Regions from separate parts of the Pseudoclavibacter sp. RFBA6 genome, predicted to be linked through region 2. Evidence: predicted binding sites of a transcription regulator. Region 2 holds the regulator's gene; the other holds the start of a gene.

Region 1 (7,941 bases), on a different contig from region 2:
AGGAGGCGCTCGTCGAGCGCACAGGCCTCGTCCCCGTCGCCTCCTTCACCATCACGAAGCTGCGCTGGCTCCGGGATGCGGAACCCGAGAACGCGGCACGCGTCGCCGCCGTCGCACTCCCCCACGACTGGCTCACGTGGCGGCTCCTCGGCTACGGCCCCGCCGACGAGAGCCCCCTCGGCCCCGACCTGACGAAGCTCACAACCGACCGCTCCGACGCTTCCGGAACCGGCTACTGGTCGCCGTTCACGGGCGAGTACGACCGCGAGCTGCTCGTCGCCGCACTCGGGCATGACGTGATCCTGCCGCGCGTGCTCGGGCCGTCCGAGGTCGCCGGCAAGACTCCGACTGGCGCGCTCGTCGCCGCGGGAGCCGGCGACAACGCGGGTGCCGCGCTCGGCCTCAATGCTCGCGCCGGTGACGTCGTCGTCTCGATCGGCACCTCCGGCACCGTGTTCTCGGTCGCCGAGCGGCCGGTTGTCGACCCGAACGGCGGTCTTGCGGGCTTCGCCGACGCGACGGGCGAGTTCCTCCCCCTGTCCGCCACGCTCAACGCGGCGCGCGTCATCGACACGACCGCGACAGTGCTCGGCGTGGACCACGCGGAGTTCGGTCGGCTGGCCGCGTCCGCCCCCGTGGGCTCCGGCGGGCTCGCGTTCGTGCCGTACCTCGACGGCGAACGCACTCCTGACCTGCCGGACGCGACGGCATCCCTGCTCGGCATGACGCGTGGATCCTTCACACGCGAGAACCTGGCCCGCGCCGCAGTCGAGGGCATGCTCGGCAGCCTCGCTCAGGCGCTCGACGCGCACCGTGCGCTCGGCGTCGACGCGAAGCGCGTCATGCTCATCGGCGGCGCCGCCCTGAGCGAGGGTGTGCGCGCCGTCGCCCCGACCCTCTTCGAGGTACCCGTCGAGATCCCCGCGCCCGGCGAGTACGTCGCCGACGGCGCGGCCCGCCAGGCCGCCTGGGTCGCGACCGGCAGCCGCCCCGACTGGCCCGTGGAGACCATCGCGCGCCTCGAGCCGGCCCCTGATGCGGCACTTCGAGCCCGGTTCGCGGCGGCCGCGGAGCTCGCGCGGGAAGCCGAGGAGTCAGGCAAGGGCCTGCGTTCCGTCTGAGACATCACGAAGGGGGCAGTGCGATCTCGCACTGCCCCCTTCTGTTGCGTCGCCTGTCGGCTACGCCTGGATGGTCTCGACCTTCGTACCGGTCTCGATCTCGATCTTGCGCGGCTTCGCACGCTCGCTGACGGGAACCGTCACCGTGAGCACGCCATGCTCGTAGCTCGCAGCGATGCGCTCGGTGTCGAGGCCCTGGCCGAGCGTGAACTGGCGGAGGTAGCTGCCCCCGTTGCGCTCACGCACGAGCCACTTGGCGCCCTCCGCGTTCACGGTGCTGCGCTCGGCGCGGATCGTGAGCTGCTGTCCGTCGAGGTCGACGTCGATCGAGCTGGGGTCGATGCCCGGCAGGTCGGCGGTGAGGATGTAGTGGTCGGCCTCGCGGTAGAGGTCGATGGGCATCGAACGCGGGCTGTTCGGTGCTCCCTGGAAAAGTCGTTCCATCTCCTGGAACGGATCGAAGACGCGTGCCATGTCGTTTTCCCTTCCTTGTACGCACACTCACGATCGTGAGCGACTGCGGTGAACTTGAGTCGACTGGTGTCAACTTCCTTGGTCAGAAAATTAGCACTCACCCAAGTCGAGTGCCAGAAAATTTGCTGAAAACCGCGTCAGCCGTGGGCGAACGACCCCCTCAGTGGAAGCGGTGGTCCTGCACGGTCATGCGTGCGCCGTGCTTCGGACGCGGGTTGCCAGCCAGCTTGATGAGGCGCACGACCCGCTCGCGGTGCCCCCGCCACGGCTCGAGCAGCTCCCGCATGCCGTCGTCGTCGACGTCGCAACCCGCGAGCGCCCACCCCACCATGTTGGGGATGTGGTAGTCGCTGAAGCTCGGCGCATCCGGGTCGCCATGCGAGCGTTGCACGGTCTCGTTTGCCGTCCACACGCCGACGCCCACGATCGAGCGGAGGCGGCGCAGGGGCTCTTCCGACCCGGTTGGCAGGCTCGCCGTGCGCTCCAGCGCCGATGCGACCGTCGCCGAGCGGATGACCGTACCCGTCCGGGAGTGGTCGACGCCCGCCCGATGCCAGTCCCAGCTCGGGATGCGCCGCCACTGCTCCGGGGTGAGCGGAAGCCGCAGGTGGCGCGGCACGAGGCCGGCTGCGCCTGGGGCAGGGTCGGCGTAGTCGCGGTGCAGGATGTCCCACGCTCGATGCGCTTCGAGGCCCGTGATCTTCTGCTCGATGATGGCGGCACTGAGCGCCTCGAAGACCGCCCCCGACTTCGGGAGCCGGAGCCCCTCGTTGCGACGCCGCACATCCGCCAGCTCGGGGAGCGCATCGAGGCGCAGCTCACTCCAGTCGTCATCGCGGCCAAGAAGGACCGGGGCTTCGTCGACCGCGATCTCGGCGGCTTCGCCCCACGACACGATGCGGACTCCGTCCCGCGCCTGCCGGAAGACGGTCGTCGCCCCACCCGCGAGCGCGTGCGACGTGCGCCACACATCCCGCGACACCGGGTGCATCCAGCAGGTCGGGTCACGCCTGCCCCGCATGAGCGGCGACAGGGTCTGCACCACATCGACCGGCAGCGCCGGCCGATAGAGCGTCATGACCCGATCTGGCATGCGGCAAGGGTACGCAGACCCACCGACATCCGCGCACCCTCGGCGCTCGGAACACCGCCGCTCACCTAAAATCGACCGCATGGCTGTCCCCAAGATCGTGCTCTACTACGCCTTCGCGCCCCTCGCCGATCCGGAAGCGATCCGCCTCTGGCAGCGAGACCTCGCGGCGTCGCTGGGGCTGCGCGGGCGCATCCTGATCTCGAAGGACGGCATCAACGGCACCCTCGGCGGTGAGCTCAACGCGCTCAAGCGGTACGTGCGCACCACCCGCGAGTACGCGGCGTTCAAGGACGCCGACTACAAGTGGTCGGAGGGCACCGGCCTCGATGAGAACGAACAGAGCCTCGACTTCCCGCGCCTCAGCGTCAAGGTGCGGGACGAGATCGTGAGCTTCGGGGCCCCCGGGGAACTGGAGGTCGACGAGCACGGCGTGGTCGGCGGCGGCACCCACCTTGCCCCGGACGAGCTCCACGCACTGGTCGAGTCGCGCGACGACATCGTCTTCTTCGACGGACGCAACGCCATCGAAGCCCAGATCGGTCGCTTCGAGGGCGCCGTCGTGCCAGAGACGGGCACGACCCGCGACTTCATCGCCGAGCTCGAGTCCGGCAAGTACGACGAGCTCAAGTCGAAGCCCGTCGTCACCTACTGCACGGGCGGCGTGCGCTGCGAGGTCCTCTCCGCGCTCATGGTGAAGCGCGGCTTCAGCGAGGTGTACCAGCTCGACGGCGGCATCGTCCGCTACGCCGAGCAGTTCGGCGACGAAGGCCTCTGGAAGGGATCGCTCGCCGTCTTCGACGCCCGCGAGCACCTCGAGTTCGGGCCGAACACCGAGAAGCTCGGGCGCTGCCGGGAGTGCGCGGCGCCCACGCACCGCACGCAGAACTGCAGCGACGCCTCCTGCCGTGAGCGCTTCGTCGCCTGCGAGCGCTGCGGCGAGCTGCCGATCTTCTGCGCTCGGCATGCTCTCGCGCACGCGACCACCGGCAGCGGGGCACCATCCGGTCGGTGACACGCCGAAGGCGACCACGTTCTTCCCAAACCGAGGATCTTGGCACCATCCGCAGTCTCTGAACCGCTGAGCCGCCACATTTGTGGCGACGTAGAACAAAATTGCGCATTCGGGCCGCATACGACGCACGGCCGCACTCCCACACGGCTATCGTGTGTAGCGGCAAAGAAACATTGCCGATACAAACCATCCGTAGATTCGCAGAGTGGCGAATCCTCGCTTGCAGCAATAGCAGTTCCAGAATCTCGTTCAGTCGTCGTGCCCAGCCCGACTCGCACTGGAGGTACTCCGTGCCCCTTCTCCTCAGTCCGCTCCCGCCAGCCGGATCGCGCTCAGCGACCGCCAGGCGCTCCCGGCTCACCCAAACACACCGAATGCTCGCAGCCCTCGCGATGTCGCTCTTCGCGTTCCTCGGCGTCTTCACGATGGCCGGCCCCGCGAACGCGGAGTCCGAGCCCCCGGAAGAGTCGGCGTACTCGATCAGCGGCATCCTGAACTTCGAGAGCGAACCCGTCGAGGGCGTCTCACTCACCGTCGAAGGCGACGGCTACACCGAGACGGTGGAGTCGGGTGAGGACGGACGCTGGCGCGTCCCCGTCCCCGGCCCCGGCAACTACACGGTGACGCTCGACACGGAGACCCTGCCCGACGGTGTGGACCTCCGCAACGAAGACGGGGCGACAGCCGAGGTCACGGAAGACGAGTGGTCGACGACCAACGTCGGACGCCTCTTCGCGCTCGGTGAGGACACGAGGCAGAGCAGCAACTTCGGCTCACAGCTCATCGAGCGCCTCGTCGCGGGGCTCAACTTCGGCCTGCTCATCGCGCTCGGCGCGATCGGCATCACGCTGATCTTCGGCACGACCGGGCTGAACAACTTCTCGCACGGCGAGCTGGTCACGTTCGGTGGCCTCATGGCCTGGCTCTTCGCCGTCGTGATGGGCCTCAACATCTTCGTCGCTCTCATCATCGTCGTCATCCTCGGCGCCGCCTTCGGGTGGGTCCAGGATGCGGCGCTCTGGAAGCCGCTGCGCAAGCGCGGTGTGCGCCTCGTGCCCGCCATGATCGTGAGCATCGGCCTCGGTCTCGCGCTGCGCTACATCTACCAGCTGTTCTTCGGGGGTGCGATCCTCCCGATGAGCTCCGTGGGACTCAGCGGTGCCATCGAGTTCGGCCCCGTGCGCATCACGACCGGCTCGCTGCTGAGCATGGGCATCTCGATCGTCACCCTCGTGCTCGTCGGGCTCTTCCTGACCCGCACCCGAGTGGGCAAGGCCACCCGCGCGGTCTCCGACAACCCGTCGCTCGCGAGCGCATCCGGTATCAACGTCGACCGCATCATCCGCATCGTCTGGACCACGGCAGGTGGCCTCGCCGCCCTCGCCGGCGTCATGCTCGCCCTGTACCGCCAGTCGTCGTGGGACATGGGCTTCCAGGTGCTGCTGCTGATGTTCGCCGCCGTCACCCTCGGTGGCCTCGGCTCCGCGTACGGCGCGCTCGTCGGATCGCTCGTCGTCGGCATCTTCGTCGAGCTCTCGACCCTCTTCATCCCCGCCGACCTCAAGTACGCGGCGGCGCTCCTCATCCTCATCCTGGTCCTGCTCGTCAGGCCCCAGGGCATTCTCGGCCGCCGCGAGCGAGTCGGCTAGGAGACGAACATGGACTGGTCAAACATCCTGAGCAACGCCGTCGGCGAGCTCCTCAGCCCCACCACCGCTGCCTACGCGCTCGCCGCGATCGGCCTCGGAATCCACTTCGGCTACACCGGCCTCCTCAACTTCGGTCAGGCCGCGTACATGCTGATCGGCGCGTACGCGTTCGCGATCCCGACGATCAGCCTCGGCTGGCCGCTCTGGGCCGCCGTGCTGTGCGTCATCGTGGTCTCGGTGATCTTCTCGTTCATCCTGGGTGTCCCGACACTGCGGCTGCGAGCTGACTACCTGGCCATCGTGACGATCGCCTCCGCCGAGATCCTCCGGTACATCGTGACGACGACGGGCCTCACCTCGGTCACGGGTGCCGCCAACGGGCTCAACGGCTTCAAGGGAACCTTCGCCGCGATCAACCCGATCCCGGACGGCACCTACGGCTTCGGTCCCTTCACGTACAACGCGTACGACTGGTGGACTCGCATCGTCGGCTGGGGCATCGTCCTCCTCGCGACGCTCCTCGTGTGGGCCCTCATGCGCAGCCCCTGGGGTCGCGTGGTCCGCGGCATCCGTGAGGACGAGGATGCCGTGCGCAGCCTCGGCAAGAACGTCTTCGCCTACAAGATGCAGGCCCTCATCACGGGAGGTCTCCTCGGCTCGCTGGCCGGCATCATCTTCATCCTGCCGAGAGCCGTGCAGCCCGCCAACTACACGACGGGCCTCACGTTCTTCATCTGGACGATCATGCTCCTCGGTGGAGCCGCGACGATCTTCGGCCCCATCGTGGGCGCCATGATCTTCTGGGTGGTCCTCTCCCTCACGCAGGGCGTGATCAACGGACTCATCGAATCCGGGGCGATCACCTTCCTCTCCATGACACAGGGCGCCCAGCTCCGTTTCATCATCGTCGGGATCGCGCTCATGCTGCTGGTGGTCTTCAGACCCCAGGGCATCTTCGGAAACAAGAAGGAGCTGAGCTTCAGTGCCTGAGCAGACGAGCCCACCAACGGGCATCCTCCCCACCCACGAGTTCGTCGACGGCAAGGTCGGACCCGGCTGCAAGAAGGTCGACCCGATCGTCATCGCCGACGGCGTCACCCGCCAGTTCGGCGGCAACACGGCAGTGGATGTGCAGCACCTCGAGATCCCGCGCGGCAAGATCACCGCGCTCATCGGTCCGAACGGTGCAGGCAAGACGACCATGTTCAACCTGCTGACCGGCTTCGACAAGCCCAACACAGGCACCTGGTCGTTCGACGGCACCTCGCTCGCGAACGTGCCAGCCTTCAAGGTGGCGCGCTCCGGCATGGTCCGCACCTTCCAGCTCACGAAGTCACTCGGCCGCATGACGGTGCTCGACAACATGCTGCTCGGCGCCGACCAGCAGGGCGGCGAGGGCATGCTGCGCGCGCTCTTCAAGCCGCTGTGGCGCGAGCGCGAGACCGAGATCACGGCGAAGGCAGACGAGCTCCTCGCTCGCTTCAAGCTCGACGCGAAGCGCGAGGACTATGCGGCGTCCCTCTCGGGCGGACAGCGCAAGCTGCTCGAGATGGCCCGCGCGCTCATGAGCAGCCCCAAGCTCATCATGCTCGACGAGCCCATGGCCGGCGTCAACCCGGCGCTCGTGCAGTCGCTGCTCGGCCACGTCAAGGAGCTCAAGAACGACGGCACCACGGTGCTGTTCGTCGAGCACGACATGCACATGGTCACCAACATCTCCGACTGGGTCGTCGTCATGGCCGAGGGCCAGATCGTCGCAGAGGGCCCACCCGAGACGGTCATGAAGGACCAGGCCGTCATCGACGCGTACCTCGGCGCGCACCACGACCAGGACCTCGGCGACCTCGACATCCAGGAGCTGGAAGTCGAGCGCATCGCAGAGGAACAGGGCGTGGAAGCGGCGGCCGAGTACGAGGCCGAAGTGCTCGGGACGACCTCGATCGCCGACGAGATCGCCGAGACCAAGACCGAGCCAGCGCCCGAGACGAAGGAGAGTGACAGCAAATGAGCGAGACGCAACCCACCGCATCCGCTGCACCGACGGCGACCGCGCCGCGAGGCGACGCAGTGCTGTCCACCATCGACCTCGTCGGCGGCTACCTGCCCGGCGTGAACATCCTCAACGGCTGCTCGATCGACGCCTACCCCGGTGAGCTCATCGGCATCATCGGCCCCAACGGTGCCGGCAAGTCGACGGTGCTCAAGGCCATCTTCGGGCAGATCAAGATCCGCGGCGGCAGCGTCATGCTGAAGGGCGAGGACATCACGGGCCTGCGCGCCGACAAGCTCGTCGCCAAGGGCGTCGGCCTCGTGCCGCAGAACAACAACGTCTTTCCGTCGCTCACGATCGAGGAGAACCTCGAGATGGGGCTCTTCCTGCGACCCAAGGTCTTCAACGAGCGCTTCGAGTTCGTCGCCGACCTCTTCCCCGAGCTGGGGAAGCGTCGCAAGCAGCGCGCCAGCTCACTGTCCGGCGGTGAGCGGCAGATGGTCGCCATGGCCCGCGCCCTCATGATGGACCCGTCGGTGCTGCTGCTCGACGAGCCCTCCGCAGGCCTCTCGCCCGTCCGCCAGGACGAGACGTTCCTGCGC
Region 2 (7,941 bases):
CTCGATGCTCATCGGCCCTCGTTCCTGTCCCGGCGACGGTGATCGTCGGCCTGTTTCTTCTGGTCGTACTCGGTGTAGGCGTCGACGATGCGCGCGACCAGCGTGTGCCTGACGACGTCGTCGCTCGTCAGGTGCGAGAAGTGCACCTCGTCGATGCCGCCGAGCACGTGTGTGACGAGCTTCAGCCCGGAGGCTCCCATGGGGAGGTCGAGCTGCGTGATATCGCCGGTGACCACCATCTTCGAGCCGAAGCCGAGCCTCGTGAGGAACATCTTCATCTGCTCGGGGGTCGTGTTCTGCGCTTCATCGAGCACCACGAACGCGTCGTTGAGTGTGCGCCCGCGCATGTATGCGAGAGGCGCGACCTCGATCGTGCCGCTCGCCATGAGCTTCACGACGACCTCGGGGTCGAGCATCTCGTTCAGCGCGTCGAAGAGCGGTCTCAGGTACGGGTCGATCTTGTCGTTGAGCGTGCCGGGCAGGTAGCCGAGCCGCTCGCCGGCCTCGACGGCGGGACGAGTCAGGATGAGGCGCGTGACTTCCTTGCGCTGGAGGGCCTGCACGGCCTTCGCCATCGCGAGATACGTCTTCCCGGTGCCGGCGGGGCCGATGCCGAAGACGATCGTGTTGTCGTCGATCGCGTCGACGTACTGCTTCTGCCCGAGCGTCTTGGGGCGGATGATCTTGCCGCGTGACTGCACGATCGCCTGTCCGAGGACGTCGGTCGGGGTCTCCTCGCCACGATCGATGAGACGCTGCGAGCGCTCGACCTGTGCGGGCTCGAGGTCGACCCCGTTCCGAGCCATCGCGGTGATCTCTCGCAGCAGCGCTTCGGCCGCCGCGACGTCGTCACGCTGCCCGCTGAAGGTGATCTCGTTGCCGCGGGCGAGAACACGAACGCGCGGATGCTCGCGCTCGACTGACTTGAGCAGACGGTCACCCGGTCCGAGGAGACGCACCATGGCGACCCCCTCGACCGTCGTGGTCTGCTCGACGAAATCGCTAGGGGCCTCCGGCTGCTGCGGGCCCTGGGGCGATGCACTGTCTTGACTAGGCAAGGGATCCTTCCGAGAGTCCTCCTCCGAGGACATGAGCGTGAACGTGGAAGACGGTCTGGCCCGCGGCCGCTCCCGAGTTGAAGACGAGGCGGAACTCGCTGTCTGTGTGCTGGTCGGCAAGCCCCTGGGCGACCGCGACGAGCTCGGCGAGGAGCTCGGGATCGCCGGCCGCCAGCTGTGCGACGTTCGCGTACTCCTGGGTCTTGGGCACGACGAGGAGGTGCACGGGTGCCTTCGGACTGATGTCCTTGAACGCGATGACCCGGTCCGACTCGAAGACGATGTCGGCTGGGATCTCGCGATTGACGATGCGCGTGAAGATGGACGGCTCTGAACTCGACATGCGACCAGCCTACGACTCGGTGCCCGAGCGGAGCCGCGAGTCCCACGAGCCGCTCAGCGCGAGGATCGCTGCGATGGCCGCCGGTGCGGCACTCGACGTGCGGAGGACGGCGGCGCCAAGATGAACGCGCCGGGCGCCTGCCGCCTCGAAGACCGCGAACTCGCTCTCGTCGATGCCGCCCTCTGGTCCGACGACGAGGGTGAGGCCGACGCCGCCGGAGGCGGGATCGTCGCCGAGCGCGTCCCGCAGCGAGACGTCGCCGAGTGGGTCCAGCACGAGCAGCGGGCCGTGCGCTGCGAGCCCGGCGACGCTGGCAGTGGTGTGCAGCGGAGCGACCTCCGGCACCCAGGCGGAGAGACTCTGCTTGCTCGCCTCCCTGGCAACGGCGGCCCAGCGCTCTCTGCCCTTCTCGGCTTTCTGATCCCAACGGCTGACGCTGCGCTTCGCCTGCCACGGGACGAAGGCGGCAGCCCCCAGCTCGGTCGCGACTTGCACGGCCAGCTCGTCTCGACCGCCCTTCGCGAGCGCCTGGACGACCGTGACGAGGGGCTTCGGCTCGGGGACGCGCCTCACCCCGACGACGTTCACGACCGCAAGGTCGCGTTCCAGGGCGGCGAGCTCACCGTCGACGACGAGGCCGCGTCCGTTGCCGAGCTGCACGCGCTCGCCCACGCGCATGCGCGCGACGCCCATGTGCTTGGCCTCCGCCCCGCGGACCTGGGTGACGTCGCCCGCACGAAGCGCCTCGTCGAGGTCCTCAGCGAGGTAGAGCCAGGCCACGTCAGCGGCCGAATCGGTCGCGGAGCTTCGAGAACATCCCCTGCTTCTCTCGCGCGAGACGCGGGGCCTCGTGACGGTGCCGTGTCGCGAACTCCTCGATCAGCTTGCGCGACTTGCCGTCGAGCTTCGCGGGAGTCAGGACCTGCACCGCGATGTCGAGGTCGCCTCGGTGCGTCGAGCGCAGACGGGTGATGCCGCGCCCGCGAACGGTGAGGACCTCGCCGGACTGGACGCCGGCCGGGATCTGCAGGTCGACATCGCCGTCAAGGGCCCCGACCGTGGTCGAGGTGCCGAGGATCGCATCGGCCATCGACACCTCGATGACGCACTGCAGGTCGTCGCCGTCGCGAGAGAAGACCTCGTGAGGTCGGACCCGGATCTCGAGGTACAGGTCGCCGTTCGCTCCACCAGCCGGACCGGCTTCGCCCCGGCCGGGAAGGTGGATGCGAAGCCCGGAATCGACTCCGGATGGGATGTCGACCGGGATGCTCACGTTGGCGCGAACACGGCCCTGGCCGTGGCACGTCTCGCACGGGTGCTCGATGACGGTTCCGTAGCCGCGGCACTGCGCACACGGCTGGTTCGTGACGACCATGCCGAGGATGGAGCGCACCTGGCGCTGGACCGAACCGGCTCCCCCGCATGCCGAGCACGTCGTGGGCGAGGTGCCAGGAGCGCAGCACGTGCCCTGGCAGTTGTCGCAGGCGACCGCGGTGGTGACTTCGAGGTCGCGGTGCGTGCCGAACATGACCTCGTCGAGGTCGAGCTCGACGCGAACCAGCGCATCCTGACCACGCTCTGCCCGCGACCGCGGACCCCGGGAACCCTGCTGCCCGAAGAAGGTCTCGAAGATGTCCCCGAAGCCCCCGAAGGACTGCCCGTCAGGCCCGCCCTGGTCGTACTGTCTGCGTCGCTCGGTGTCGCTGAGCGTGTCGTAGGCGTGCGTGACGGACTTGAATTGCTCCGCGGCGTCCGCGGACGGGTTGACGTCCGGGTGCAACTGGCGGGCCAGCTTGCGGTAGGCCTTCTTGATCTCGTCCTGGGACGCCTCGCGGCTCACGCCGAGCACGTCGTAGTGGTCTGCCAAGAGTGGCGACTCCTTCTTTGCATCTGTGAATGTGTGCCTGCGTTGTCAGGCACTGGGTGCAACCGCCGGCGAACCGGGCGGTGTCGGTCAGGCGTCCAGGTGTCGTTCGTCGAGCACCCGTGACAGGTAACTCGCAACGACCCTCACGGCCTGGATATTCCGCGGGTAGTCCATTCTCGTCGGTCCGACGACTCCGAGGCGCGCGTCGCTGCCGGAGCTGCGATATCCGCTAGTCAGGATGGCCGTCTCGCCGAGGCCCAGGTCGACGTTCTCCTGGCCGATGCTCACCGAGTAGGCCTCGGTGCTGGAGTGCAGCTCGTCGAGGAGCCGCAGCAGCACGACCTGCTCCTCGATGGCCTCGAGCACCGGGAGGATGCTCGATGGGAAGTCGCGTTCCGTTCGAGCGAGGTTGGCGGTCCCTGCCATGACGAGGCGCTCCTGGCGGTGCGCGAGCACGAGCTCGAGCAGGTTGGCCACGACGGGCGCGAAGAGCTCCGCGTCCTGCTCCCCCATGATGCCGCTCACGTCTCTCAGCTCGGTGGATGCGTGCGCGACGGTCCGGCCGACCAGGCGCCCCGCGAGGCGATCGCGGAGCACGTGAAGCTGCTCGACACTCACCTCGGCCCCGAGGTGCCCGATGCGCTGCTCGACGCGGCCGGAGTCGGTGATGAGGACGGTGAGCACCCGCCGGCTCGACAGCAGCACGAATTCGACGTGCTGGATCGACGCGTTCGCGAGCGACGGGTACTGCGCGATCGCGACGGAGTTCGTCAGCTGGGCGAGCAGGCGCACCGAGCGCCCGAGCACCTCGTCGACATCCTCGCTGCCCTCGATGAACGTCTCGATCGCGCGTCGCTGCGCTCCCGAGAGCGGACGGAACTCGGCGAGCCGGTCGACGAACAGCCGGTAGCCCTTGTCCGTCGGGATGCGCCCGGAGGACGTGTGCGGCGCGACGATCAGCTCGGCGTCCTCGAGCTGCGCCATGTCGTTGCGGATGGTGGCGGCCGAGACGCCGAAGTCGTGACGGTCGGCGATCGACTTCGAGCCGACGGGCTCACGGCTCGTCACGTAGTCGGTGACGATGACTCGGAGCACCTGCATGCTTCTGTCCGAAACCACGATGCTCCTTCCGCTGCCGACCGCTGGCCCTCGACGGGGCGCCCATCTGGCACTCCCAGTCAGAGACTGCCAATCCTACCGCGTTCGCTCGCCCGCAGGGGCAGAACGCCCAGGCCGTCACCGAGCAACCGAAATAGCCTGGGTAGAAACCGTCGAGAGGAATCCCATGTCCGATCACAACGCACCGAACCCGCAGCCTGGGCACGAGGATCCTGCTCAGCAACAGCCGTACAGCCAGCCCGGCCCGTACGGGCAGCAACCACCGTACGGCCAGCAGGCACCGTATGGCCAGCAGGCGCCATACGGGCAGCAGCCCCGGTACAGTCAGCCGCAGTACGGCCAGCAGCAGGCCGGGCCGCACTCGAGCGGTGCCACGACCTCCGAACCGCCGCTGACGGCCGACGGGGACCGCCTCGTCGCAACGTTCGATCACCTGCTCAACATCGTCGCGCCCGCGGTCGGCCCGCTGATCCTCTGGCTCGTGACGCGGCGGCGAGGCTCACTCGCCAACAGCGAGGGCCGCGAAGCCCTCAACTTCGGCATCACCGTCTCGATCGTCTACGTGGGCATCGGGGTCCTCTCGCTGCTGTCCATGTTCGGCGGACCGTTGGCGCTGCTCGTACCCCTGCTGTACCCGCTGCTCTGGGTCGCCGTCGTCGTATACGCGATCCTCGCTGCAGTCCAGGCCAACCAGGGACGACCGTACCGCTACCCGGTGACCTTCCGGTTCGTCAGCTGACGAGCGCACGTCTCAGACGGCGATGCGCCTGACGATCGCATCCGCCATGAGGCGGCCCCGCAGTGTGGGCACGAGCCTCCCCTGCAACGCGGCCCTGCCATCGACGAGCGACTCCGCGATGAGCTCGGCAACCACGCTGGAATCCTCGAGCTCGGAGATCGCGAGCCCTTCGCGCAGTCTCGAGCCGAGCATGATGCGCTCGAACCGCTTCGTGTCCTCGTCGAGCACCTCACGCCCCATGGCAGGGGTGATGCCGTCGGCGAGCCTCGACGCGTACGCGCTCGGGTGCTTCGCGTTCCACCAGCGCACTCCGCCGACGTGGCTGTGGGCGCCCGGTCCGAAGCCCCACCAGTCAGCGTCCCGCCAATAGGACAGGTTGTGGCGCGACGGGTGCTCGCCCCGCAGCGACCAGTTGCTGACCTCGTACCACTCGAAGCCGGCCGACGCCAAGCGCTCCTCCGCGAGCTCGTACATGTCCGCCTGCAGGTCATCGTCGACGGCGGGCACCTCGCCGCGGCGAATCTGCCTGGCGAGCTTCGTGCCGTCCTCGATGATGAGGGCGTACGCGCTCACGTGGAGCGGCTCCTGGGCGAGGGCCATGTCCAGCGATCGGCGCCAGTCGTCGAGCGACTCCCCCGGCGTGCCGTAGATGAGGTCGAGACTCGGTTCGAGCCCGACCTTCTTGGCAGCCGCGACGACGATCGGGATGCGATCCGGGTCGTGTGTGCGCTCGAGCACGGCCAGCACATGTGGGACCGCCGACTGCATTCCGAAGCTCACGCGGGTCACGCCGGCCTCCCGCAGCTGCGCGAGCTCACGTTCGCCGACCGAGTCCGGGTTCGCCTCCACGGTCACCTCGGCGTCGGGCGCAAGGCCCCAGCGGCTGCGAACGCCATCGAGCATCGCCGCGAGGTCGCTGACCGGGAGGAGGGTCGGCGTCCCACCGCCGAAGAAGACCGTCGACACCTGGCGGGGCGAGCCGCTGAGAACGCGCTCTGCGATCGCCATCTCCTTCTCGACCTCGCCTGCGTAGCTCGAGCGGGATACCCCTCCCAGCTCCTCGGCCGTATACGTGTTGAAGTCGCAGTACCCACACCTGACTCGGCAGAAGGGCACGTGAATGTACACGCCGAAGTCTCGCGCTTCGGCGCCGATGAGAGCCTGAGCGGGGAGCTCGCCGCTCGGCGGGACCGGCTCGCCAAGAGGCAGGGCGCTAGGCGTCAAGACGGCCGTTCAGCTTGGCCCAGCTCGGGGCGAGAGTCTCGTGATGCACCAGGACAGCCTAGGCGGTATCCGTCGCCACAGCACCCGGACCCCCACCGTGCGTTGCGCTCCCGCCCAACTGAAGGGACTACCGTCTGAGTCATGAGCACCCAGGCGACCTCCCACAAGCACGTTCTCGTCTCCGGGGCATCCGGCATGATCGGCCACAGCCTGATCGAGGAGCTCCACGCGCACGGCCACCGCGTCACGCGGCTCGTGAGGCGCGAACCGAAGGACAGCACCGAGTTCCGTTGGAACCCCGCGCAGCGCACCCTCGACGCGAGGGTGCTCGACGGAGTGGACGCGGTGGTGAACCTCTCGGGGTCGCCGCTCAGCAAGCTCCCGTGGACCTACAACGTGAAGAAGGAGATCCTCCGGTCGCGCGTGAACGCGACGCTCACGATCACTGCCGCGATGGCAGCGTCGGCGAACCCGCCCACGCTGCTCATCAACGGCTCCGCCTCGGGTGCCTACGGCGACCGGCCCGGCCAGGTCCTCGACGAGGACTCCGCGCTCCCCGAGACCGACGAGTTCCTGCCCCGCGTCGTGGACCGGTGGGAGCGCGCGGCGCAGACGGCGCCGGAGGGCACCCGCGTGGTGCTCGCGCGCACGGGGCTCGTGCTGGGCCGAGGCGGAGTCCTCACCGTCCTCAAGACGCTGGCGAGCGTCGGGCTCCTCTCGCAGCTCGGCGACGGCACGCAGCACTGGCCGTGGGTCAGCCTCCGCGACGAGGTGCGCGCCCTCAGGTTCCTGCTCGAATCCGATGACGCGCACGGCGCCTACAACCTGGTCGGTCCCGCTCCCGCGACGGCCGACGAGATCCAGCAGCAGCTCGCGACCGAGCTCGGTCGCCCCTACAAGCTGAAGGCGCCGTCGACCCTCATCGACCTCACCCTGCAGAAGGCCGGCCGTGAGCTGTTCCTCGCCGACCAGCAGATCCGGCCGAAGCGCCTCCTCGACGCCGGATTCTCGTTCAAGGACCGGACGGCCGCGCAAGCGGTCGAGCTCGCGCTCAAGTCTCCCGAGTTCGAACCAGAGCCAGGAGCCGGTGTCTGACGTCGATCGGCTCCCGGTTCAGGCCGCCTCGGGGCGCACCTTCTCCAGGCGGATGCCCTGGCGAAGCGCTGTCCTCGCACGTTTGCGGTCCCCGGACGCCGAGTAGGCGAGCCCCAGGCGCATCCAGGCTCGCCAGTCGTCCGGGGCGGCTTCGACCTCGGCCTTCCACCTGGGGAAGTCCTCGTCGGCGGCCTCCCGCACGACTCGTCCGCTCGGACGCTTCGGCAGGTCGTCCTCCGGCAGCTCCCCCGCATCAGCGAGGCGCCGGAGCAGGCGCTCCGTCTGCATCCCGAACAGCAGCTCGCGTGCGATGAAGACGACCGCGAGGATCGGGAAGACGATGAGTGCCGCGCCCATGATCTTCGCGACGATGTCTCCCGCGAAGAGCGAAACCGCCATGCCCGCGACGAACACGACGTAGAGCAGCAACAGCAGCGTGACAGCCGCGACGCCGAGCTTCGTGGCGAGGTTGCGCTTCACGCTCGGCCCAGCAGCT

Evidence for each region. The regulator HrcA, encoded in region 2, represses chaperone genes, less so after heat shock. The targets are predictions, from matches to a motif close to TTNGCACTCGNNNNNNNCGAGTGCNAA.
Region 1: C5C17_RS16655 (Hsp20/alpha crystallin family protein) is a predicted target of HrcA. The motif match lies at 1,686-1,712, and genes of this name have one in related genera.

The regions. Positions count from the first base shown of each region.
Region 1 is NZ_PSUA01000015.1:401,657-409,597, reverse strand. It holds gene C5C17_RS16660 (xylulokinase) at 1-1,121, shown strand, start outside; gene C5C17_RS16655 (Hsp20/alpha crystallin family protein) at 1,182-1,595, opposite strand; gene C5C17_RS16650 (DNA-3-methyladenine glycosylase) at 1,756-2,688, opposite strand; gene C5C17_RS16645 (rhodanese-related sulfurtransferase) at 2,768-3,700, shown strand; gene C5C17_RS16640 (branched-chain amino acid ABC transporter permease) at 4,075-5,349, shown strand; gene C5C17_RS16635 (branched-chain amino acid ABC transporter permease) at 5,359-6,339, shown strand; gene C5C17_RS16630 (ABC transporter ATP-binding protein) at 6,332-7,357, shown strand; gene C5C17_RS16625 (ABC transporter ATP-binding protein) at 7,354-7,941, shown strand, end outside.
Region 2 is NZ_PSUA01000012.1:250,954-258,894, forward strand. It holds gene ybeY (rRNA maturation RNase YbeY) at 1-12, opposite strand, end outside; gene C5C17_RS11095 (PhoH family protein) at 9-962, opposite strand; gene C5C17_RS11100 (histidine triad nucleotide-binding protein) at 1,051-1,401, opposite strand; gene C5C17_RS11105 (16S rRNA (uracil(1498)-N(3))-methyltransferase) at 1,411-2,181, opposite strand; gene dnaJ (molecular chaperone DnaJ) at 2,183-3,268, opposite strand; gene hrcA (heat-inducible transcriptional repressor HrcA) at 3,356-4,387, opposite strand; gene C5C17_RS11120 (DUF4870 domain-containing protein) at 4,554-5,126, shown strand; gene hemW (radical SAM family heme chaperone HemW) at 5,139-6,350, opposite strand; gene C5C17_RS11130 (TIGR01777 family oxidoreductase) at 6,492-7,445, shown strand; gene C5C17_RS11135 (hypothetical protein) at 7,464-7,925, opposite strand; gene dapB (4-hydroxy-tetrahydrodipicolinate reductase) at 7,922-7,941, opposite strand, start outside.